2 regions of the Rhizobium sp. CFBP 13644 genome follow, and region 1 is predicted to be linked to the other one. Evidence: riboswitches for the same ligand, from Rfam matches in the RefSeq annotation. Region 1 holds a riboswitch; the other holds the start of a gene.
What was found. Region 1 has a riboswitch for S-adenosylmethionine ahead of metA (homoserine O-acetyltransferase MetA). Riboswitches for the same ligand answer to the same signal wherever they lie in the genome.
Positions count from the first base shown of each region.

Region 2: it holds a riboswitch for S-adenosylmethionine, as region 1 does, so the genes downstream of both, IFT53_RS03300 (O-succinylhomoserine sulfhydrylase) here and metA (homoserine O-acetyltransferase MetA) in region 1, are expected to answer to the same signal.

Region 1 covers NZ_JACYVF010000004.1:196,315-207,789, reverse strand. Annotated here, with positions in the region: gene IFT53_RS13435 (ATP-binding cassette domain-containing protein) at 1-1,108, opposite strand, end outside; gene IFT53_RS13430 (thiamine diphosphokinase) at 1,112-1,762, opposite strand; SAM riboswitch at 1,852-1,928, shown strand; gene metA (homoserine O-acetyltransferase MetA) at 2,008-2,934, shown strand; gene IFT53_RS13420 (aldose epimerase family protein) at 3,005-4,027, shown strand; gene mtgA (monofunctional biosynthetic peptidoglycan transglycosylase) at 4,038-4,784, opposite strand; gene IFT53_RS13410 (polyprenyl synthetase family protein) at 4,956-5,855, shown strand; gene IFT53_RS13405 (DeoR/GlpR family DNA-binding transcription regulator) at 6,045-6,869, shown strand; gene IFT53_RS13400 (MFS transporter) at 6,866-8,059, shown strand; gene ispG (flavodoxin-dependent (E)-4-hydroxy-3-methylbut-2-enyl-diphosphate synthase) at 8,203-9,453, shown strand; gene IFT53_RS13390 (OmpA family protein) at 9,522-10,184, shown strand; gene pyc (pyruvate carboxylase) at 10,271-11,475, opposite strand, start outside.
Region 2 covers NZ_JACYVF010000001.1:699,448-710,922, reverse strand. Annotated here, with positions in the region: gene pstB (phosphate ABC transporter ATP-binding protein PstB) at 1-570, shown strand, start outside; gene phoU (phosphate signaling complex protein PhoU) at 663-1,379, shown strand; gene phoB (phosphate regulon transcriptional regulator PhoB) at 1,411-2,094, shown strand; gene IFT53_RS03340 (cold-shock protein) at 2,457-2,666, shown strand; gene IFT53_RS03335 (hypothetical protein) at 2,892-3,113, shown strand; gene IFT53_RS03330 (DUF6481 family protein) at 3,151-3,540, shown strand; gene IFT53_RS03325 (GcrA family cell cycle regulator) at 3,916-4,461, opposite strand; gene IFT53_RS03320 (aspartate aminotransferase family protein) at 4,899-6,095, shown strand; gene argF (ornithine carbamoyltransferase) at 6,154-7,071, shown strand; gene IFT53_RS03310 (Hsp33 family molecular chaperone) at 7,337-8,329, shown strand; gene apaG (Co2+/Mg2+ efflux protein ApaG) at 8,379-8,771, opposite strand; gene IFT53_RS03300 (O-succinylhomoserine sulfhydrylase) at 9,034-10,218, opposite strand; SAM riboswitch at 10,264-10,342, opposite strand; gene IFT53_RS03295 (2'-deoxycytidine 5'-triphosphate deaminase) at 10,418-11,475, shown strand, end outside.

The DNA.
Region 1 (11,475 bases):
CATCGGTCAGGTAGTGAGCGAGCGTGTCCTCGAGGTTGAGGTCCTCGCGCTTCTGGTCGAGCGTGGCAATTTCCAGCTTGGTGCCAAGCTTGACGGTGCCGCTATCCGGCTCCAGCTGACCCGTCAACATCTTCAAAAGCGTCGTCTTGCCCGCACCGTTCGGTCCCACGAAGCCAATGCAATCGCCACGATGGACGCGCAGGGAAAATGGTGCAACGATGGTGCGATCGCCATAGGATTTTGTAATCGCGTCAGCCTCGACCACCAGCTTGCCGGACTCGCGCCCTTCAGCGGCAGTTGCCTGCACGGTACCCTGCGGGCCGTTGTGACCGCGATAGGCGGCGCGCATATCGCGCAACTCTCCCACGCGGCGCATATTGCGCTTGCGCCGGGCGGTCACGCCGTAGCGCATCCAGTGTTCTTCGCGCTCGATGGCTTTGCCGAGCTTGTGCTGTTCCAGCTCTTCTTCTTCCAGCACCTTGTCACGCCATTCCTCGAAATGGGCGAAGCCCCGGCTGAGACGGCGCGACTGGCCGCGATCCAGCCAGACGGTGGCTGTGGAGACCTTTTCGAGAAAGCGACGGTCATGGGAAATCAGAACGAGCGCGCTGCGCGTCTGCTGCAACTCGCCTTCCAACCATTCGATGGTTGGCAGGTCGAGATGGTTGGTCGGCTCATCGAGCATCAAAATGTCGGGCTCCGGCGCCATGACGCGCACCAGTGCGGCGCGTCGCGCTTCGCCGCCGGACAGGCTGGATGGACGCTCAAGCCCCGTCAGCCCCAAATGTTCCAGAAGATAGGTCACGCGGTAGGCGTCATCGCCCGGCCCCAACCCGGCTTCGGCATAGGCCTGCACCGTCTCAAAACCTTCAAAATCCGGTGCCTGTTCCAGATAGCGGATGGTGGCGGACGGGTGCCGGAACACCTCCCCGGACTGCGCCTCGACCAGACCGGCTGCAATTTTCATAAGCGTGGATTTGCCAGAGCCGTTGCGGCCGACGAGGCAGATGCGATCTCCGGGCTCAACTTGCAGGTTTGCACCATCCAGCAGCGGATTAACGCCAAAGGTCAGCTTGATATCATCGAGTTTTAAAATAGGGGGTGCCACGTTTCAGGCTCCGGTCAAGTCATAGGGACGGGCAAGCACAATGGCTTTGCCGCTTTCAAGGCGAAGCCGCAAAGCGCCCTCCGCCACATTGGAAATAGTGCGCGACGAGCCGAAGGCAAGCGCAAAGTCTTCAAGAGGATAGCGTGCATTGTCGATATCCAGCCCCTCCAGCGCGGTAAAACCTGCAATGGAGAACAGGGAACGGGCAGGCAGATCGATGGAGAGGTCACCGCTAAGCAGAGGATAGGCTTCCTCCGTCCCCGATGTCAGGATGACGTCAAAACCGCGCTCTGCCAGTGACACGGCGTAAAGCAGGTGAAACAGCGCATGATCGGATCTTTCGCCAGCCAGAGCACCGACCAGAACCAGCCGGTTTGCGCCACGAGACAGGGCCTCAGAAACAGCAATCTCGCCATCCGTCACGCCCTTTGCAGCCGGAAACGGCTGTTGCGGGACATTTTGCCATTGGGACATCAGATCGGCATCGGACGAATCGAAATCGCCGACCCATAGCTCCGGCGTCAGCCCCAGCGGGGCGGCGTGGCGCATACCGCTATCTGCCGCAATCGCACGCGTACCGGCCACCGCCTTTTGCAAGCGATCCGTGACGGTGATGTTTCCGCCAAGCAGAATGGTGAAGGGTGCCGAACTCATGCCCTGCCATAGCCCGGAACGGGCCTATAAGGAAAGGCACAAACGCGGACAGGGCTGCGATATTGATTTTTAAGCCAGACAGGATTATGACACCTGCCAGTGGTGATTTGCCGACCGGCTTGCGGCCACTTTAAAGAAGTTGCTAAATGGTCGAGGAAATAGGCAATTTCCGAGGACCGGCTGCGATTTCGTTGCCGGTTTTTTTGTTTTCTAGGCCTGCGCTGCCAGGAAAGTGAGAGTTCGAGATGCCGATCAAGATACCCGATACGCTTCCCGCCTTCGAAACCCTCGTGCAAGAGGGCGTGAGGGTGATGACGGAAACGGCGGCGATCCGTCAGGATATCCGCCCGCTTCAGATCGGCCTCCTCAATCTCATGCCGAACAAGATCAAGACCGAAATTCAGATGGCGCGGTTGGTGGGTGCATCCCCGCTTCAGGTGCAGCTGTCGCTCGTGCGCATTGGCGGACACCGCGCCAAGAACACGCCGGAAGAACATCTCCTCTCCTTTTACGAAACATGGGAGGAGGTCCGTCACCGCAAGTTCGATGGCTTCATCATCACCGGCGCGCCAGTGGAAACGCTGAACTACGAGGACGTGACCTATTGGAACGAGATGCGTCAAATCCTGGATTGGACGCAGACCAATGTTCACTCCACGCTCAATGTGTGCTGGGGCGCGATGGCGGCCATCTACCACTTCCACGGCATTCCCAAGCATGAGCTGAAGGAAAAGGCATTCGGGGTGTTCCGCCACCGCAACCTGTGCCCTTCATCCATCTATCTCAGCGGCTTCTCCGATGATTTTCAGGTGCCCGTCTCCCGCTGGACGGAGGTTCGCCGTGCAGACATCGAAAAGCACCCCGATCTGGAAATCCTGATGGAGTCAGAGGAAATGGGCGTCTGCCTTGTGCATGAGCGCAAGGGCAAGCGTCTCTATATGTTCAACCATGTCGAATATGATTCCACATCACTGTCGGAAGAATATTTCCGTGATGTGAATGCGGGGGTGCCCATCAAGGTGCCGCATAATTACTTCCCGCATAATGATCCTGATCTGACGCCGCTGAACCGCTGGCGCAGCCATGCCCATCTGTTTTTCGGCAACTGGATCAACGAGATCTATCAGACGACGCCATATGATCTGGCAGATATCGGTAGTGACAAACCATAATTCTGCAATTGCGCGGGCGTTGAAAATAAAGCAACGTCCGGCCCTGTTGATGGATCGGGAGAGTGACACGATGAGCGAAGCTGGCGCACGGGAAGATTTTGGTTTCACCGCCAAGGGTGAGAAGGTCGAGCGTGTCACGATTTCCGCAGGCGGCCTGACGGCGAAGGTCATGACCTGGGGCGCAGTCATTCAGGACCTGCGTCTTGATGGGCACCAGCCCGCACTGGTGCTGGGTTTCGACAATTTCGACGACTACCCGAAATACTCTTCCTATTTTGGTGCAACGCCGGGCCGCAATGCCAACCGCATCGGCGATGGCAAATTCAAGATCGATGGAACGGCCTATCAGCTGGAACTCAATGAAAAGGGCGTCACGCACCTCCACGGCGGCAGCGACAATATCGGCAAGCGCAACTGGATGATCATGGAGCATGGGCAGAACCATGTCGTGCTGCAGATTGTCGATCCCGATGGCCGCGCGGGCTATTCCGGCAATTGCACCGTGCGCGCCACCTACACCATCCGCGATGGCGGCGTGCTATCGGTTGTCTACGAAACAACAACCGACCATCCGACCATCGCCAATGTCTGCCAGCACACCTATTTCAATCTGGATGGCGCTGAAACCGCATTGGGGCATGAAATAGCGATCGCCGCCGACCACTATTTGCCGACGGATGAGCGCCAGATACCGACGGGCGAAATCCGCGCCGTTGATGGCACCGAATTCGACCTTCGCTCATCCTTGCCCATGAAGCATATGAAGGATGGCGAGCAGGTTCTTTACGACCACAATTTCTGCCTGTCGCCGGAACGTGTCGCCAAGCGACATGTCGCACGGGTTTACGCGCCCGCCTCCAATATCACGCTGGACGTGGCAACGACGGAACCCGGTGTGCAACTCTATTCAGGCTTCAAGCTGAATGCGGCTGTGCCGGGGCTGGATGGTCGTCACTACGGACCCTTTGCCGGTTTTTGCCTGGAAACCCAGATATGGCCGGATGCCGTCAACCATGACGGTTTTCCAAACGGCATTCTGCGCCCCGGCGAGACGCTGGTGCAGGAAACCGACTATATTTTCAAGAAAGGCTGAGCGGTTTAGTTCAGTCCAGCACGCAGCCGACATAAGCGCCCGAACCGCGGGCGCGCCTTTCGATCAGCCCGGCCAGCCTTTGCATGCCCCGGCCGGGTTTGCTGGCAACGCGATCAATCGGATTGGGCAGCGAGACCGCAAGAAGCGCTGCCTGTCTCGCGCTCAGTTTCGACGCGGAGACCTTGAAGTGGTGCTGGGAAGCCGCCTCGATGCCGTAAATGCCCGGCCCCCACTCCGCGACATTGAGATAAATCTCCATCATCCGCCTTTTTGACCAGATGAAGTCCGACACCACGGCCAGCGGCAATTCCAGCCCCTTGCGCAAAAAGGAACGACCGTTCCATAAAAACAGGTTCTTTGCGGTCTGCATGGGTATGGTGCTGGCGCCGCGTGTGGATTCGCCCTCAAGCGCGCTGCTCACCACCGTCTGCATCTGATTCCAGTCCACGCCGCCATGGGAACAGAACTGCCCATCTTCCGACATCATCACGGATTGCACGAGGCGTGGCGAGATCTTCTCGAGCGGCACCCAGCGGCGATCATAGCCCTGAAACGTGACAAGTTCAGCCAGCATGAGTGTGGAAACGGGACGCACAAACGGCAGCGCATAAAGCGGAATGAGAAGATAGGGCAAAACAAGCAAGGCGAGGATAACAAGAAGGACGCGTCTCACCAGGTTTCGAATATCCACCTTCGGTTTACTCCCGCTTTCATCAAGCGTTTCATCGTCCGTCTCGATATCCGGCGTGCTACTCAAAAAACTGCCCCCACTTGGCGTCCCCCATTTGGCTGCCGCTTGGAGCCTTTCATATTCCGCATACACCATCAAGGCGAGTCACGATAACGAAGTTCCCCGGTGCCCCACAAAAATGATTGCCAGCCTTTTTCCCCCATGCCAAACAGCCGATATGTTGAGGAAACGGCCAAAATGACATTCGAGACACGCCTGCGCGACAATGCGGCACGAACCGAAACCCTGCTGGGCGAACTGCTGTCAGGCGACAGCCGCACCGACGAGACGACGCGACCGGCAAACCTTCTGGACGCGATGCGGCACGGCGTGTTGAACGGCGGAAAGCGGCTGCGACCTTTTCTCGTCATCGAGACAGCCCGGCTTCTCGGCGGAAACATGCACGCCGCATTGCGCGTGGGTGCAGCGCTGGAATGCCTGCATTGTTACTCGCTGGTGCATGATGATCTTCCCGCCATGGATGATGATGACCTGCGACGGGGTCAGCCGACCGTTCACAAGAAGTTCGATGAAGCAACCGCGATCCTGGCTGGCGATAGTCTGCTGACGCTGGCCTTCGACATTATCGCCGCGCCCGAGACGGAACTGCGGGATGACCGAAAGGCCCAGCTGGTTCTGGCCCTGGCAAGAGCCGCCGGCATTGGCGGCATGGCAGGCGGACAGGCGCTCGATCTCTATGCCGAGACGCATCCGCCGGATGAAGCGGGCATCGTGACATTGCAGACGATGAAAACCGGCGCGCTGATCCGCTTTGCCTGCGAAGCTGGCGCCATTATCGCGGGCAGTGACACAGCCGAGCGCGAAAGGCTGCGCCACTACGGCGAAAAAATCGGCCTCGCTTTTCAGCTGGCAGACGACCTGCTGGACCTGACCTCCAATGCCGTGACCATGGGCAAGGCAACAGGCAAGGACGCAGCACGCGGCAAGGGAACACTGGTGGCCCTGCACGGCGCCGACTGGGCCACAACGAGGCTGCGGGAACTGGTGGAAGAAGCTGCCGAACTGCTCGCACCCTATGGCGAAGCGGGAGAGACCCTGATCGAAACCGCAAAGTTCGTGGCCGAACGAAAGAGCTGAGACGCGCGTGGTCGCTTAGCCCACCTGCTCCATAACATCCCATACACTCCTGGCCGGTTTTCCGGCCATCTTGAACACGCCCACTGATCGGCTCAGCGCGGTGGGAAGATGCGCTCCATCATTTCGCTTGAGAAATCGCAAATGCCGGGTTATGCGTGTTTATGCACGATTCTTCCGGTTGGCTTTCCTATGTCTAGATCCGATCACTTTGTTGGCGAGCGTCAGGCTCTTATTCACGCGGAATTGCTGCGCCATGGCCGGGTTTCTGCGCAGGAACTGGCGCAGAAATTTGCGGTATCCGAGGACACTGTCCGCCGTGATTTGCGCGAAATGTCTGCGCGGGGCGAATGTGAGCGGGTTTATGGCGGTGCGCTGCTGATATCAGGCACCACGATACCGCTGAAAACGCGCATGACCATGATGACGGAACGCAAGGCTGCCATGGGACAGGCCGCCGCCGCGCTGTTGCAGGATGGCATGACCGTCTTTCTCGATGCTGGCTCAACCAATCTGGCGATTGCGCAGCATCTGAGTGCGGATGCGCGATTGACCATCATCACCAACACACCTGACATCGCGGCCGAACTCACCGGCCGCAACGGGGTCGAGCTCATTCTCATTGGCGGCAGGGTTGATCCGGCTGTCGGCGCTGCCATTGACACAACGGCTATCAAGCAGCTGGAAGACATCAGACCAGATCTGTGTATCGTCGGCGTCTGCGGACTATCGCTCATCCAAGGATTGTCCGCCCAGATTTACGAGGATGCGGTCTTCAAACGACTTGCCTGTCAAACCAGCACGAGAATTCTCTGCGCCATCACCTCTGAAAAGATCGAAGCCCCCACGGCATTCCATGTGCACCCGCTGACATCCAAGCTGACGCTTGTGCTTGAGGCGGATGCTGACGCGGCAACGGTCGAAACGCTCAGGAAAACCGGCGTCGAAACTGTCCAGGCCAGCGCGTCTTCCCCAGTATCTTCATTTATCCAAACACCAAAGGACCAGTCCCGATGACCGGCTCTACCACGCATCCATCCCCCACAACCCGCACGCCATATATGACGAGGACACGCCTTGGCGTTTCCCTGTTGTTTCTCATGAATGGCTTCATGATGGGCTCATGGGCACCGATGATACCGGAGTTCGCCACGCGCTTTGCGCTCAGCGAAAGCGAACTCGGCCTCGTCATCCTTGTCTACGGCCTTGGCTCCCTGTCCTTCATGCCCATCGCAGGCTCCCAGATCGGCCGTCTCGGTTCGCGAACCGTTACGCTTGCCGTGGCGCTCGTCATGGTGCCGACGCTGCTTTTGATCACAATGGCGAACGCCTTGTGGGCTGGTGTCATCGCCGTCTTTCTGTTCGGCGGACTGACGGGGGCAATGGATGTTGCCATGAATGCCAATGCCGTTGTGGTGGAACGCAGCATGCGCCGCGCCATCATGTCGTCCTGCCATGCCTTCTGGAGCCTTGGCGGTCTCCTCGGCGCGGGTCTGGGCGGCCTGCTGATCAACATGACCGGCATTTACGGCCACGCCGTCGCACTGACGATCATTGCAGCCATCATGCTTGCCGTCGCATGGCCACGGGTACTGGTGGATCGCCCGCACCCGGAAGAAGAGCGTCCAAAGGGTGGCCTGCCGCTGACCCCACTCCCCTGGATCATCGGCATCATGGCACTGTTTTCGATGATCCCGGAAGGTGCGATTCTGGACTGGGGCGCGCTCTACCTGCGCAACGAACTCAGCGCATCCGTCACGTTGTCGGGCTTCGGCTTTGCGGCCTTTTCCCTGACGATGGCCGTCATGCGCTTTGCGGGTGATCTGGTGCGAGACCGATTCGGCGCTGTGCGCACCCTGCAATTCTGCTCGTCCATATCGATCGTGGGCCTGCTGATTGCCGGTTTCGCACCCAATGCCTTCGTCGCGATTGCAGGCTTTGCCATTGCTGGCATCGGCATTTCCAACATGGTGCCCATTGCTTTCTCGGCAGCGGGCAACATGCCGGGAATGGCGCCGGGCATTGCACTGTCGGTGGTCACAACCATGGGATATTCCGGCATTCTCGTTGCACCGTCAGCCATCGGCTTCATCGCGGAGCATACGGGACTGGCGGTCGTCTTCCTCGGCCTGCCGGTTTTGCATGTCGTGGTTCTGCTTCTCTCCCGCTTAGCCCGCCACGCCGATGGTACAAGCAACCACCACTGACACAGCACTTTGCCCCTCATGACGGCTGGTCTCCAATTTTGCCATGATTGCGGTGAAAGAGGAGTTGATCGCTTCGATATTGACAAGGCTCGCGCCGTGTTACACCTGAATGATCAGACCAACCACAATTGCTCGAGAAAACCATGACGTCACACGCCGATTATGATCCCAAGCCGCGCCGGTCCTCGGTCGCTGTCGATGTCGGTGGCGTGATCGTGGGTGGCGGCGCGCCAGTCGTCGTGCAATCCATGACCAATACGGATACGGCTGACATCGACGCCACCGTGCAGCAGGTGGCCGCCCTCTACCGTGCGGGTTCCGAAATCGTGCGCATCACCGTCGACCGCGACGAAAGTGCCGCCGCCGTTCCAAAAATTCGCGACCGCCTCTTGCGCCTTGGCCTTGATGTGCCGCTGGTAGGTGACTTCCATTATATTGGCCACAAGCTTCTGGCAGATCACCCGGCTTGCGCCGAAGCATTGGCAAAATACCGGATCAATCCGGGCAATGTCGGCTTCAAGGACAAGAAGGACAAGCAGTTCGGCGATATCGTCGAAATGGCGATCCGCTATGACAAGCCGGTGCGCATCGGCGTGAACTGGGGATCGCTGGATCAGGAACTCCTGACCACGCTGATGGACAAGAACAAGGATGAAGGCTTTCCGCTATCGGCCCGTCAGGTCACGCGCGAAGCCATCGTCCAGTCGGCCCTGATTTCCGCAGAGCTTGCCGAAGAAATCGGCTTGCCACGCAATCGCATCATCCTGTCGGCTAAAGTCAGCCAGGTTCAGGATCTGATCGCCGTCTACTCGATGCTGTCGGAACGCTCCAACCACGCGCTGCATCTGGGCCTGACCGAAGCGGGCATGGGCTCCAAGGGCATCGTCGCCTCCTCCGCTGCCATGGGATACGTGCTGCAACACGGCATTGGCGATACGATCCGCGTGTCCTTGACGCCGGAGCCAAACGGAGACCGCACCCGCGAAGTGCAGGTCGCGCAGGAAATTCTGCAGGTCATGGGCTTTCGCCAGTTCGTTCCCGTCGTTGCGGCCTGTCCGGGCTGTGGGCGCACCACCTCCACCGTGTTTCAGGAACTGGCGCAGAACATCCAGAACGATCTGCGCAAGAATATGCCGGTCTGGCGTGATAAATATCCGGGCGTCGAGGCGCTGAACGTCGCTGTCATGGGCTGCATCGTTAACGGTCCGGGCGAAAGCAAGCATGCCGATATCGGCATTTCGCTGCCCGGCACCGGCGAAAACCCCGCCGCTCCCGTCTTTATCGATGGCGAAAAAGCCTTGACCCTGCGCGGACCTGATATCGCCAAGGATTTCGAGGCGCTTGTCATCGACTATATCGAAAAACGTTTTGGCCAAAAGGACGCAGCCGAGTAGGTTTCGACCGCGAAAATGCCGGAATTTACCTGTCTTACCTTACGTGAACTCACGGAGCACTGGAATTCATGATCAAGAAGTTTGTCGTTCTTGCGCTTGCCGCAACCTATCTTTCCGCCTGCACCACCACCGACCCTTACACAGGTGAGCAGAAGGTTTCCAACATGGCAGGTGGTGCCGGTATCGGCGCTCTGGCCGGTGCAGTCGGCGGTCTGGCCATCGGTGGCGGCAACAAGGGCCGCAACGCCTTGATCGGCGCGGGCATTGGCGCGCTGGCCGGTGGTGCCATCGGCGGTTACATGGACAATCAGGAATCCGAGTTGCGCCAGCAGCTTCAGGGAACCGGCGTTTCGGTAACCCGTCGCGGCGATAGCATCGTTCTCAACATGCCGTCCAACGTCACCTTCGCGACAGATCAGGATCAGGTTATCCCGCCATTCTTCCCGACGCTCAACTCGGTGGCGATCGTTCTGAACAAGTTCGGCAAGACCTATATCGACATTAACGGCCATACCGATTCGACCGGCAGCCTGGCGCATAACCAGCAATTGTCCGAACGTCGCGCGGCCTCCGTTGCAAACTATCTCGGCGATCGTGGCGGTGTCGATCAGCGCCGTATTTCAACAATGGGCTTTGGCCCATCGCAGCCGGTTGCTTCCAACGCAACGGCAGACGGACGCGCCCAGAACCGCCGCGTCGAAGTCCTGATCTCGCCGCTGACACAAAACTGATCTCTCGCAGCGTCTCAATCGACTGATATCTCCAAAAAAAAGCCCACCATTTGGTGGGCTTTTTGTTTGTAGCGGTCAGTCAGAGCTTATTCACCGTAAGCGATCAGCAAATCCTTGGCATCGATCTGATCGCCGGGCTTGACCAGGACCTCGACTACCTTGCCGTCACGTTCGGCGTGAAGCGCGGTTTCCATTTTCATGGCTTCGATAGACACCAGCACGTCGCCTGCCTTCACATCCTGCCCCTGATTGACAAAGACGCGGGAAATGACGCCCGGCATCGGTGCGCCGACATGCGCGGCATTGCCCGGTTCAGATTTGCGGCGAACGGCAGAACCCGTGGCCCCATGGGCACGATCAGGCACCTTGATGCGGCGCGGCTGGCCGTTGATTTCGAAGAACACCGTGACCATGCCCTTATCATCAATGCCCGATGAAGCCTGATTGACGATGACGAGGGTCTTGCCGCGCTCAATATCGGCAAACAGCTCTTCGCCATCTTCCATGCCGTAGAAATAAGCGTGGGTCGGCAAGACCGACACAGGTCCGTACGTATCAGAGGCCAGAGCAAAATCCGTGAAGACCTTGGGATACATCAGGTAGGACGCAAACTCGAAGTCATCCACCGGACGCTCAAGCTTGGTTTCGATGTCCTTGCGCTCCGCATCCAGATCAGCATCTTCAAGAAGAGAGCCGGGACGTGCGGTGTAGGGCTCCTCGCCCTTGAGCGCCTTCTTCTGAAGCGCCTGAGGCCAACCGCCCGGCGACTGGCCAAGATCACCCTTCAGCATGGAAACGACGGAATCCGGGAAGGACACTTCCTTTTCCGGGCTTTCAACATCAGCCACCGTCAAATCCTGGCTCACCATCATCAGCGCCATATCGCCGACAACCTTGGACGATGGCGTGACCTTCACGATATCGCCGAACATCTGGTTGACGTCCGCATAGGTCTGCGCCACCTCGTGCCAGCGGCTTTCCAGACCCAGCGAACGGGCCTGTTCTTTGAGATTGGTGAACTGGCCACCCGGCATTTCGTGGAGATACACTTCTGATGCGGGGCCCTTGAGGTCGCTTTCAAAGGCAGCATATTGTCCGCGCACCGCTTCCCAATAGAAGGAAATGCGGCGGATCCATTCCGTATCGAGCCCGGTATCGCGCTCTGTTCCCTTGAGGGCTTCGACGATGGAGCCCAGGCATGGCTGCGATGTATTGCCAGAAAGCGCGTCCATGGCCGCATCGACCGCGTCAACACCCGCTTCCACCGCCGCCAGAACGGTGGCCGCAGAAA
Region 2 (11,475 bases), on a different contig from region 1:
GGCAAGATCACGCTCGATGAGGACGATGTCTACGATCCAGCGATCGACGTGGTCGAGTTGCGCGCGCGCGTCGGCATGGTGTTCCAGAAGCCGAACCCGTTCCCGAAGACCATCTATGAAAACATCGCCTATGGTCCACGCATTCACGGCCTTGCCCGCAGCAAGGCTGATATGGACCAGATCGTCGAGGCCAGCCTGCAGAAGGCCGGCCTGTGGAACGAAGCCAAGGATCGCCTGCACGAATCCGGTACCGGCCTGTCCGGCGGTCAGCAGCAGCGTCTGTGCATTGCCCGCGCCATCGCCGTTTCGCCTGAAGTCATTCTGATGGACGAGCCCTGCTCGGCTCTTGACCCCATCGCAACGGCAAAGGTCGAGGAGCTGATCCACGAGCTGCGCAGCAACTTCACGATCGTCATCGTGACGCACTCCATGCAGCAGGCGGCGCGTGTGTCTCAGCGCACGGCCATGTTCCACCTCGGCCATCTGGTTGAGGAAAACGATACCGACAAGATGTTCACCAACCCGGATGACCAGCGCACACAGGACTATATCATGGGTCGCTTCGGCTGATCCTGCCCTCTGTCGTGTCATAGCATCCACGCCACCCCGCCTGAGCCTTCGAGCGCTTGGCGGGTGGCGTCATCTAACTGGAGAATTCGAACATGCCGACACCAAACCATATCATGTCCGCCTATGATGACGAGCTGAAGTTCCTGACCCGCCGGATCGCCGAAATGGGTGGCCTTGCCGAACAGATGTGCGCCGACGCTGTGCGTGCGCTGGTCAATTCGGACTCGGCCCTGGCGCAGAAGGTCATCTCTGACGACACCATTCTCGATCACGCCGAGCGCGAAATCGGCGACAAGGCGATCGTGACCATTGCCAAGCGCCAGCCCATGGCTGCCGACCTTCGCGAAGTTATCGGCACGCTGCGCATCGCCGCTGACCTAGAGCGCGTTGGCGACCTTGGCAAGAACACAGCCAAGCGCGTTCTCGCTGTTGCCGGCACAGGCGTTCCACGCAAGCTGGCCCGTGGCATCGAGCATCTCTCCGAGCTTGCTCTGGTTCAGCTCAAGGAAGTTCTGGATGTCTATTCGACCCGTTCGGTTGAAAAGGCGCAGGCCATCCGCGAACGTGACGAGGAAATCGACGCGATGTACACATCGCTGTTCCGCGAATTGCTGACCTACATGATGGAAGATCCGCGCAACATCACCACCTGCACGCATCTTCTGTTCTGCGCCAAGAACATCGAGCGCATTGGTGACCACGCGACCAACATCGCTGAAACCATCTACTACATGGCCACTGGCAGCCAGCCTGAAGGCGAACGCCCGAAGGACGATAGTTCCAACACGCTCGGTGCCGTAACTGAGTGAATTCTCTAAACGACTGGCGGAGTCTCTAGCCATGGTGCCCAAAATCGCAGTTGTCGAAGATGAAGAAGCCTTGAGCGTTCTTCTTCGCTACAATCTGGAATCCGAAGGTTACGACGTGGATACCATTCCACGGGGTGACGAAGCGGAAATCCGCTTGCAGGAACGCACGCCGGATCTGCTGATCCTCGACTGGATGCTTCCAGGCGTCTCCGGCATCGAGCTTTGCCGTCGTCTGAGAATGCGCCCGGAAACCGAGCGACTGCCGATCATCATGTTGACGGCACGTGGCGAAGAAAGCGAGCGCGTGCGTGGTTTGGCCACGGGTGCGGATGACTATGTCGTCAAGCCGTTTTCCACGCCTGAGCTGATGGCACGGGTTAAGGCAATGTTGCGCCGCGCCCGGCCGGAGGTTCTGTCCTCCGTGCTGAAATGCGGTGATATCGAGCTGGATCGCGAAACGCATCGTGTTCACCGCAAGGCCCGTGAAGTGCGGCTTGGACCAACCGAGTTTCGTCTTCTCGAGTTCCTCATGGTGTCACCCGGCCGCGTTTTCTCGCGCTCCCAGCTTCTCGATGGCGTCTGGGGTCACGATATCTATGTGGATGAGCGCACGGTGGACGTCCATGTCGGGCGCCTGCGCAAGGCACTCAACTTCTCCAGCATGCAGGATGTGATCCGTACCGTGCGCGGCGCCGGATATTCCATGGAAGCCTGACCAACGCACCGGGGCTGAAACGTCTCCCGTATGGTCTCAAAATCTCATGCACCGCTCCCAAAAGGGGCGGTGTTTTGCATTTGGCATAATGGATATCAATGCGTTAGCGCCGCTAGAAGCCGCCAGCAACCGGCGTGACCTGCACAGCTTCTGAGTGTTGATTTTAAGTTTCTGTAATTTAAAGTTTGACTCAGTGGCCAGAAGGCTCTATGTATTGGTCATCGATCTTTTGCTTGCTGAGCTTTGGTTACCGCGCGATTAGCACCGCGCTTTGAACTAACCCTTCCTTTCAAAAAAATCGCTACACCGCACACAGGACTCACGTTCTGTGACTTATAACTTATGCTTTGAAAGGGTTCATTATGACCACAGGCACAGTAAAATGGTTTAACTCCACCAAGGGCTTCGGCTTCATTCAGCCAGACAACGGCGGCGCCGATGCATTCGTGCACATTTCCGCTGTTGAGCGTGCAGGCATGCGCGAAATCGTAGAAGGCCAGAAGCTTTCCTACGATCTCGAGCGGGACAACAAGTCCGGCAAGATGTCTGCCTGCAATCTCCAGGCTGCTTAATACGGGTATCGACTTTCCTTTGACCACGGATGTACTGGCATTGTCGAAAGTTTGAGACCACCGAGGTCAGGCATGTTGCCTGGCCTTTTTTTATGCCGCAAGTCGGCCACATGCTTGGACGTATTGCATTCTTATATGCAAGAATACGCTTCGAGCCGTGAATGCGTATCGCTCTATCCATAAATCGATTCCGGTTTTCAGTGCGATGCGATAGGAGAAAATTCCATGTCAGACGCTCACAGCAAATCCCGCAAGCAGGCCGAAATTGCTTTCGGAGCGACGCAATCGCAGTTCTTTGCCCGCGGCAAAGCGGTCGATGAGTTGAACTCGATTGCGAGCGCCCGTGATGAAAAGACCCTCAGGCTGCGGGAAGCGCGTCTTGCGAAAGAACTGGAAGACAGCTTGAAGCCCGCAGTTATCCCAACCAAACGCGCCAAAAAAACCTGATCCCTGATCGGTATGACGCATCAACTGGAATAGAGATTTGAGAAACACTCGAAATATCAAGAATAACGAAGTTTCCGAACGTCGCGGCGCTGCTGCCGAGGCAAAGGCCGCTCTTTTGAAGGCCTATCGCGAAGCCAAGGAAGCCGCGGCTCCCACGCTCGAAGCCAAGCAGGCCGAGCAGATTGCCGTTGCCGAAGCCCGCAGAGCCCGCCAGGCCGAGCGTGACCAGCAGAAGCGCGAAGAAAAATTGCGCCTGGAAGAAGAGGCCGCGCAACGCGCAGCTGAACTCGAAGCTGCTGCAAACGCTGAAGAAAATGAGCGCAAGGCGGCCGAAAAAAATCGTATTGCTCGCGTCGTCGAAGACGAAGCAGCCCGCAAGGCAGAACGCGATCGTCGCTATGCCAACCGCAAGGCCCGCCAGGGCTAAGCTTGAAGCCATGATCCTGCAGCCGTTCAATCGAAGGGCTGCGATCATCCGCTGCGAATGCTGCGCGGAGTGCGAAAGCCCAAGAGGCGCTTCGCACCCTTGCCGCGTATGGGATCAGCCATGCCGCCGCTTTTCGCTGCAGCGCCGCATGATCCCGAGGCTCTGAATGGCGCGACTTGCCGTCGCTCTTGCGGCTCCAGAGTCCCCTTACCGGTACGCCGGTTCAATCCCCGATGACAAACTGACAAGTCAATCGCCATCTCCTTGGTGACGCCTTCGCCTGTGCATGTTTGCGCTGTCCAAGCCGAAAAAATCGCAACAAAAAAGCGGGCCAAAGACCCGCTCATTTTATTGCGTCGAACTGGATGCGAAGCCTTAGGCTCTGCGGCGTTCGCTTACTGGCTGGTAAGCGAGCTTTGCGTGGAAGCGGCAATACGGCGAGGATTCAGAAGCATCACAACCGCAGAAGTGGAAGTCGTCCTTCAGAGGGTCGCCAACTGGCCACTTGCAGGTGCGTTCCGTCAGTTCCGTCAGCGTCAGGCGCAGCGATGTCGGCAGCGTGGAATTGCTGACCGGCACATATTCAAGAATCCGTGGTGCATCCGTCTCCGCATCGTCCTTCTGGACGTTTGCGTCTGCGGCGCGTGTATTGGCGCGGGCAGGGGCAACGCGGCCCTGGAAAGTGGCAGCGCGGGGTGCCGCAGCAGAGGGTGCAGTTGTCGCTGCCGGACGCTTTGCAGCGGGACGCGCGGTTGCAACCGTGCCGCCAGCCTTGGCGCGGCCAGGAAGGTTCAAGCGGTGGACTTTGCCGATGACGGCGTTGCGGCTGACGCCTCCGAGCTGGGCGGCAATCTGGCTGGCGCTGAGGCCTTCAGACCACAGTCGTTTCAGTCTTTCGACCCGTTCATCAGTCCAGTTCATGCCGTGTCTCCGCTGGTCGCGAAGGCAGAATCATTCTGCTATGCCGTGGAGTGAACCACGCGCAGAGTATCCGCCAGATTGTAGGTGACTAGGTCCGCCGCTTGCGATCTAGTAATTGAGAGTTAACCTAATCGTCGGCAGACTCCGTGACAAGAGTCGGGAGAATCATCTGGAATCGATTTTCCGGTTTTCCCCAACTTGCTGTGTTTGTGAGTCAGAAAAGCAACACCTAGTGTGCTTCATATCAGCCCCTACCACAGCTTGAGAATGCCTGAAAATGAGGACATTTGTTGACATCCTCAGGCGAAGTGACAATAGTGCCCTCGCAGTAAGAGGATACCCCAAGCCGCCGCGAGGCGGCATTTTTGATTTTCAGGCACGGGATAACCGGTAAGACCCATTGACAGCGCTGTTCGAGCGCAAGGAGTGAGACAGCCATGGCCGACACAGCGCCATTGTTCGATACGTTTTCCAGAGCACCCTTGCGGTTTGAGCGAGGAGAGGGCGTTTGGCTCATCACCGAGACCGGCGAACGATATCTGGACTTCGGTGCGGGCGTGGCCGTCACATCGGTTGGCCACAGCCATCCGCACTTGGTCGAAGCACTGAAAGGTCAGGTCGAGAAGGTCTGGCACCTATCCAATCTCTATGAGATTGCCGGTCAGGAAACGCTGGCCAAGCGGCTGACGGATGCAACTTTTGCGGACAAGGTGTTCTTCACCAATTCGGGTGCGGAATCCTTGGAATGCGCGATCAAGACGGCGCGTCGCTACCACTACACCCACGGCCATCCCGAAAAATTCCGCGTCATCACCTTCGAAGGCGCGTTCCACGGACGCACGCTGGCGACCATCGCGGCTGGCGGGCAGCAAAAATACATCGAGGGTTTCGGACCAAAGGTTGAAGGCTTCGATCAGGTGCCGTTCAACGATCTGGACGCCCTGAAGGCTGCCATCGGGCCGGAAACGGCTGCCCTGCTGATCGAGCCCATTCAGGGTGAGGGCGGTGTTCGCCCCGTTGCCCCTGAGTTCCTGCGTTCCCTGCGCGCTTTGTGCGAAGAGCACGGCCTGCTGTTGATCTACGATGAGGTGCAGACAGGCGTTGGACGCACAGGCAAGTTCTTTGCCTATGAATGGTCCGGCGTATCGCCTGATATCATGGCCGTGGCCAAGGGCATTGGCGGCGGCTTTCCGTTCGGCGCCTGCCTTGCAACGGCGGAAGCTGCATCCGGCATGACGGCTGGCGTTCACGGCACGACCTATGGCGGCAATCCGCTGGCGATGGCCTGCGGAAATGCGGTGCTGGATATCATTCTGGCCGATGGTTTCCTCGAGCATGTGCGCGATGTCACATTGATATTCCGCCAGGGACTGGCTTCGTTGAAGGATCGCTACCCCGACGTGATCGAGGAGATCCGAGGCGAGGGGCTGCTGATCGGTATCAAGGCGAAGATGCCATCGTCCGAACTGTTGCACGCCATCCGCGCCGAGCATCTTCTGGGTGTTCCAGCAGGTGACAACGTCATTCGTATCCTGCCGCCGCTTGTGGTCACGGCTGAAGAAGCGCGTGAAGGATTGGCCCGGATTGAACGTGCGGCAGAAAGCCTCACGACGAAAATCGCAAAAAGCGCCTGAATGCGCATAGTGAGGTGCGCGCCCAAGGCGCCACCTCCATCGATGGGACTGTATTGAAATGGCATCAGCAAAGCATTTTCTAGACCTTTCGGCCGTCGGCTCTGAGGACCTGCGGGTCATTCTGGATGACGCGCGCGCACGCAAGATTGCGACCAAGAACGGCACGGCGGAAAAGCCGCTGGCTGGCAAGATGCTGGCGATGATTTTCGAGAAACCATCCACCCGTACCCGCGTTTCCTTCGATGTCGGCATGCGCCAGCTGGGCGGCGAGACGCTGTTCCTCTCCGGCACGGAAATGCAGCTTGGCCGCGCTGAAACCATTGGCGATACGGCAAAGGTTCTGTCGCGCTACGTCGATGCCATCATGATCCGCACAACAGACCATTCGCGTCTGCTGGAGCTTGCCGAACATGCGACCGTGCCTGTTATCAATGGTCTCACGGATGATACGCATCCCTGCCAGATCATGGCGGATATCCTGACCTTTGAAGAGCATCGCGGCCCGATCAAGGGCAAAACCATTGCCTGGACGGGTGATGGCAACAACGTGCTGCATTCGCTGGTGGAAGGTGCTGCCCGCTTTGGCTACCGCATGAACATGGCCGTGCCTATGGGGTCTGAACCCCATGACCGGTTCATGAACTGGGCGCGCAACAATGGCGGCGAAGTGAAACTGTATCATGATGCGCAGCGCGCCGTCGAAGGTGCCGATTGCGTCATCACCGATACCTGGGTCTCCATGAACCAGGAGCACAAGGCGCGCGGCCACAACATTTTCCAGCCCTATCAGGTCAATGCCGCGCTGATGGGCAAGGCCAATGAGAATGCACTGTTCATGCACTGCCTGCCTGCCCACCGCGGCGAAGAGGTGACCGACGACGTTATCGATGGCCCGCAGTCTGTGGTGTTCGATGAGGCAGAAAACCGTCTGCACGCGCAAAAGGCCATCATTGCCTGGTGCATGGGCGTCATCTGATCTGACCGGGTGCCGTTGAGGCAAGCCATGCGGGGTGCTTGAATATCCGGCATGGCTTCCCATTTGTAGCACCAAGCACGTGCTGCCGGACTTCATCGGCAGCTTTCATCAATGTTTCACCGCAATACCCGGCCGGACGTGGTTCCGTTTTCACCTCCGCCGGTTTATCTATGCGGTAACAGCATCATGCCCGCTGGCCAGTTTCGCCCGCCGCCTTATCTGGCGGTGTGGCTGTGCGCAGTTGAGGCACCAAGGAGTAAGTGATATGGCAGATGTGACGGTCGATCTGGACACCCTCGAATTCGCTGGCGACGACAAGGTCGTTCCCTTTCAGGTGGGAGGGCTGGATGTGCGCGGCCGTGCCGTGCAGGTTGGGCCGCTGCTGAACGCTATTCTGGACCGGCATGAATATCCTCCGGTTGTCGCCCGCCTGCTGGCGGAAGCGGTGGTGTTGACCGCGCTGATTGGCACATCGCTGAAGTTTTCCGGCAAGCTCACGGTCCAGACCAAGAGCGATGGCCCGGTGGACCTGCTGGTTGCCGATTTTACCGCGCCTCAGAACATGCGCGCCTATGCCCGTTTCGATGAGGAGCGGCTGGCGCAGGCGACGGCTGAAGGAAAGACATCGCCGGAACAGCTGCTGGGTGCGGGTATTCTCGCCTTCACCATTGATCAGGGCGTCGGCATGCAGCCCTATCAGGGCATCGTTCCGCTGGATGGTTCGACACTCGAAGAAATCGCAGGCGTCTATTTCCGCCAGTCGGAGCAATTGCCCACCCGCGTGCGGCTGGGCGTTGCCGAATTGTTCGATCGTGACGAGGAAGGCAAGCCCCGTCACGGCTGGCGTGCCGGTGGCCTCATCGCGCAATTCCTGCCGCAGGCACCAGAGCGTCTGCGCCAGCGGGATCTACACGGCGGCGATGGCGATGAGAACATTGTCGATTATGCCGTAGACGATGCCTGGAATGAAGCGGTTGCCCTGATCGACACTGTTGATACCGATGAGCTGACCGATCCGCAGGTGCCAGCGGAAAAGCTGCTTTATCGCCTGTTTCACGAGCAGGGCGTGCGGGTTTACGATCCGCAGCTGATCCTTGATCGCTGCAACTGCTCTCGTGACAAGATCAAGGGTGTTCTCTCAGGCTTCTCAGCCGACGAGATCCGCGACAGCCAGGAAGACGGCGTTATTTCCGTCACCTGCGAGTTCTGCTCCACCACCTACCGCTATCAGGTAGATGAGCTTGAGGCTGCGGAGTGACAATGGCAGGCCGGATCTGAAAGGTCCGGCCGAATGCCGTTTAAGGTGCTTAGTTCAGCACGCGCATCAGCCCCGGGCTATCCAGCGAAAATGCCGGGATGGCCACGGTGAACACTTCTCCCGTGTCAGACTGCATCTCGTAATGGCCGAACATCATGCCGGATGGCGTATCCAGCGGGCAGCCGGATGAATATTCGTAAGTGCCACCGGGCTCCAAATGCGGCTGCTCGCCAATGACGCCGGGGCCGGACACTTCATCCACCTGCCCATTTTCATCGGTGATATGCCAATAGCGGTTTACCAGCGTCACGCCGATCTCGGAATTGTTGGAAATCACAACGGTGTAGCCCCAGACATATCGGCTGTCAGCCGGGTCGGACTGCTCTTCAAGATAATAGGGGTCGACTGTGACCTCGATATCTCTTGTTAGCGCACGGTACATTACGGGACCTTAAGTAATTGGTTGTCCAGACATTCTACACTACAGGCGACGCCTATCGTCAATAAACCGTAAGGCGATATTAGCGTGGCAGCCCAAAACAATGCACGTTTCGGCTGGCATGGATTGCTCCAAGGGCTCATTTCGGTGGTTAAGTGTAACAGGTCTGGAACGAAGATGTTCCTTGTTTCAATGGCGTCAAATCGATCTGAAGGCGATCGCCATGGCAAACGGCCCGGTCGCAATGCCGGGCCATCTGGGTTTCTCAGGCGGAAACTGCAGCGATTGCCGCCGCAAAATCTTCCAGCAGATCATCGGTATCTTCAATACCGCAGGAAAGGCGCAGCGTGCCACCGGACATGCCGAGTTCGGCGCGCGCCTCATCCGTCAGGTTCTTGTGTGTGGTCGTGGCGGGGTGGGTAATCAGGCTCTTAGCATCGCCCAGATTGTTGGAAATCTTGACGATTTCAAGCGCGTTCTGCAACTTGAATGCCGCCTCCTTGCCACCCTTCAGCTCAAAGCAAACCAGCGTCGAGCCGCCAGTCATCTGCTTGGCAATGATATCGGCCTGCGGATGGTCTGCACGGCCGGGATAGATGACCTTGGCGACCTTGTTCTGCTCGGCCAGAAAATCAGCAATCTTCGCAGCGTTCGCCGTCTGCTGGCGCACGCGCAGCGGCAGGGTCTCGATGCCTTTCAGCAGCGTCCATGCGTTGAACGGAGACATGGCCGGGCCGGTGTGGCGGAAGTAATCCTGAAGCTCTTCCTCGATCCACTTCTTGTCGGACAAAACAACACCGCCAAGGCAGCGTCCCTGACCGTCAATATGCTTGGTTGCCGAGTAGACGACGATATGCGCGCCCAGCTCCAGCGGCTTCTGAAAAAGCGGGGTGGCAAACACGTTATCGACCAGCAATTTGGCGCCAATCTGGTTTGCAAGCTTCGCAACGCCTGCAATATCAATGACTTCGAGCGTGGGGTTGGTGGGGCTTTCGAGGAAGAACAGCTTCGTGTTTGGCTGTATCGCCTTTTCCCAGTTGGCAAGATCGCGTCCGTCCACCAGGGTGCATTCGATGCCGTAGCGCGGTGCAAGCGTTTCGACAACCCAGCGGCAGGAACCGAACAGGGCGCGGGCAGCAACGATGTGATCGCCGGCCTTCAACTGGCACAGAATGGCAGCGCTGACAGCGGCCATGCCGGATGCCGTGGCGCGCGCATCTTCGGCACCTTCCAGAAGGCACATGCGCTTTTCGAACATGTCATTGGTTGGGCTGGCGTAGCGGGCGTAGATGAAGCCCTCCGTCTCGCCCTTGAAGCGCGCCTCGGCGGCTTCGGAATTTTCATAGACAAAGCCTTGCGTCAGGTAGATGGCTTCGGATGTCTCGCCATATGCCGACCGCAGGGTGCCGCCGTGTACCAGCTGTGTTGCCGGGCGCCATTTCTTGCTCATGTCATCACCTTACAAACAAAAAAACCGGTCGCAATAGCGGACCGGTTACAAGCGCACCCGGTCTTTTTAGCCATTTGTTTAACGTGGCTGCAAGCCGACCGGCCAAATCACCACGGGATAAGGTTGCCATAACTCTGTTAACGACTTGCGTCAATGGTTGGCTTTTGGTTTTGTCGCCATGAAAAGGGATGATGAAAAGATGACGAGAACGACGGGCATATTGGCAGATGGCGCTATCCGGGACCTGTTCGCATCCGGCCAGTTGGCCAGCGAACGGCCGCTGGATGAAGACCAGGTACAGCCCGCCAGCCTCGATCTTCGTCTCGGCGCGAAGGCCTATCGCGTGCGCGCCAGCTTCATGCCCGGCCCCTCCACGAAAGTCATCGAAAAGCTGACCCGGCTCAGCCTGCACGAGATTGATCTGCGCGAAGGTGCGGTTCTGGAAACCGGCTGCGTCTACATCGTGCCCCTGATGGAGGCGCTGGCGCTTCCGGCTGACATGGCAGCGTCTGCCAACCCGAAAAGCTCGACCGGACGCCTCGATATCTTCACCCGCGTCATCACCGATTATGCGCAGGAATTCGACAAGATCCCGGCAGGCTACACGGGTCCGCTCTACCTCGAAATCAGCCCGCGCACATTCCCCATCGTCGTGCGCCAGGGCTCACGCCTGTCGCAGATCCGCTTTCGCATCGGCCATGCCTTGCTAGCGGAAACGCAGTTGCTGGCGCTGCATGAAAGCGAAACGCTGGTCGCCAGCGAAACGCCCAATGTCTCCGGCGGCGGTATTGCGCTGTCCATCGACCTTGAAGGCTTCGGTGAAACGGGCCTGATCGGCTATCGCGGCAAGCACCACACGGCGGTGGTGGATGTCGACCAGAAGGCCGCCCATGATGTGCTGGATTTCTGGGAGCCGATCTATTCCAGAGGCCGCGCCGAGCTCATCCTCGATCCCGATGAATTCTACATCCTCGTCTCGCGCGAAGCCGTTCATGTGCCACCGCTCTATGCCGCCGAGATGACCCCCTATGACCCGCTAGTCGGTGAATTTCGCGTGCACTATGCCGGCTTCTTCGACCCCGGATTCGGCCACGCGAGCGCAGGCGGCACAGGCAGCCGCGCCGTGCTAGAAGTCAGAAGCCACGAAGTCCCCTTCATTCTCGAACACGGCCAGATCGTCGGCCGTCTGGTCTATGAGCACATGCTGACAAGACCCGAAGGCCTCTACGGCACAGGCCTCGGCTCCAACTATCAGGC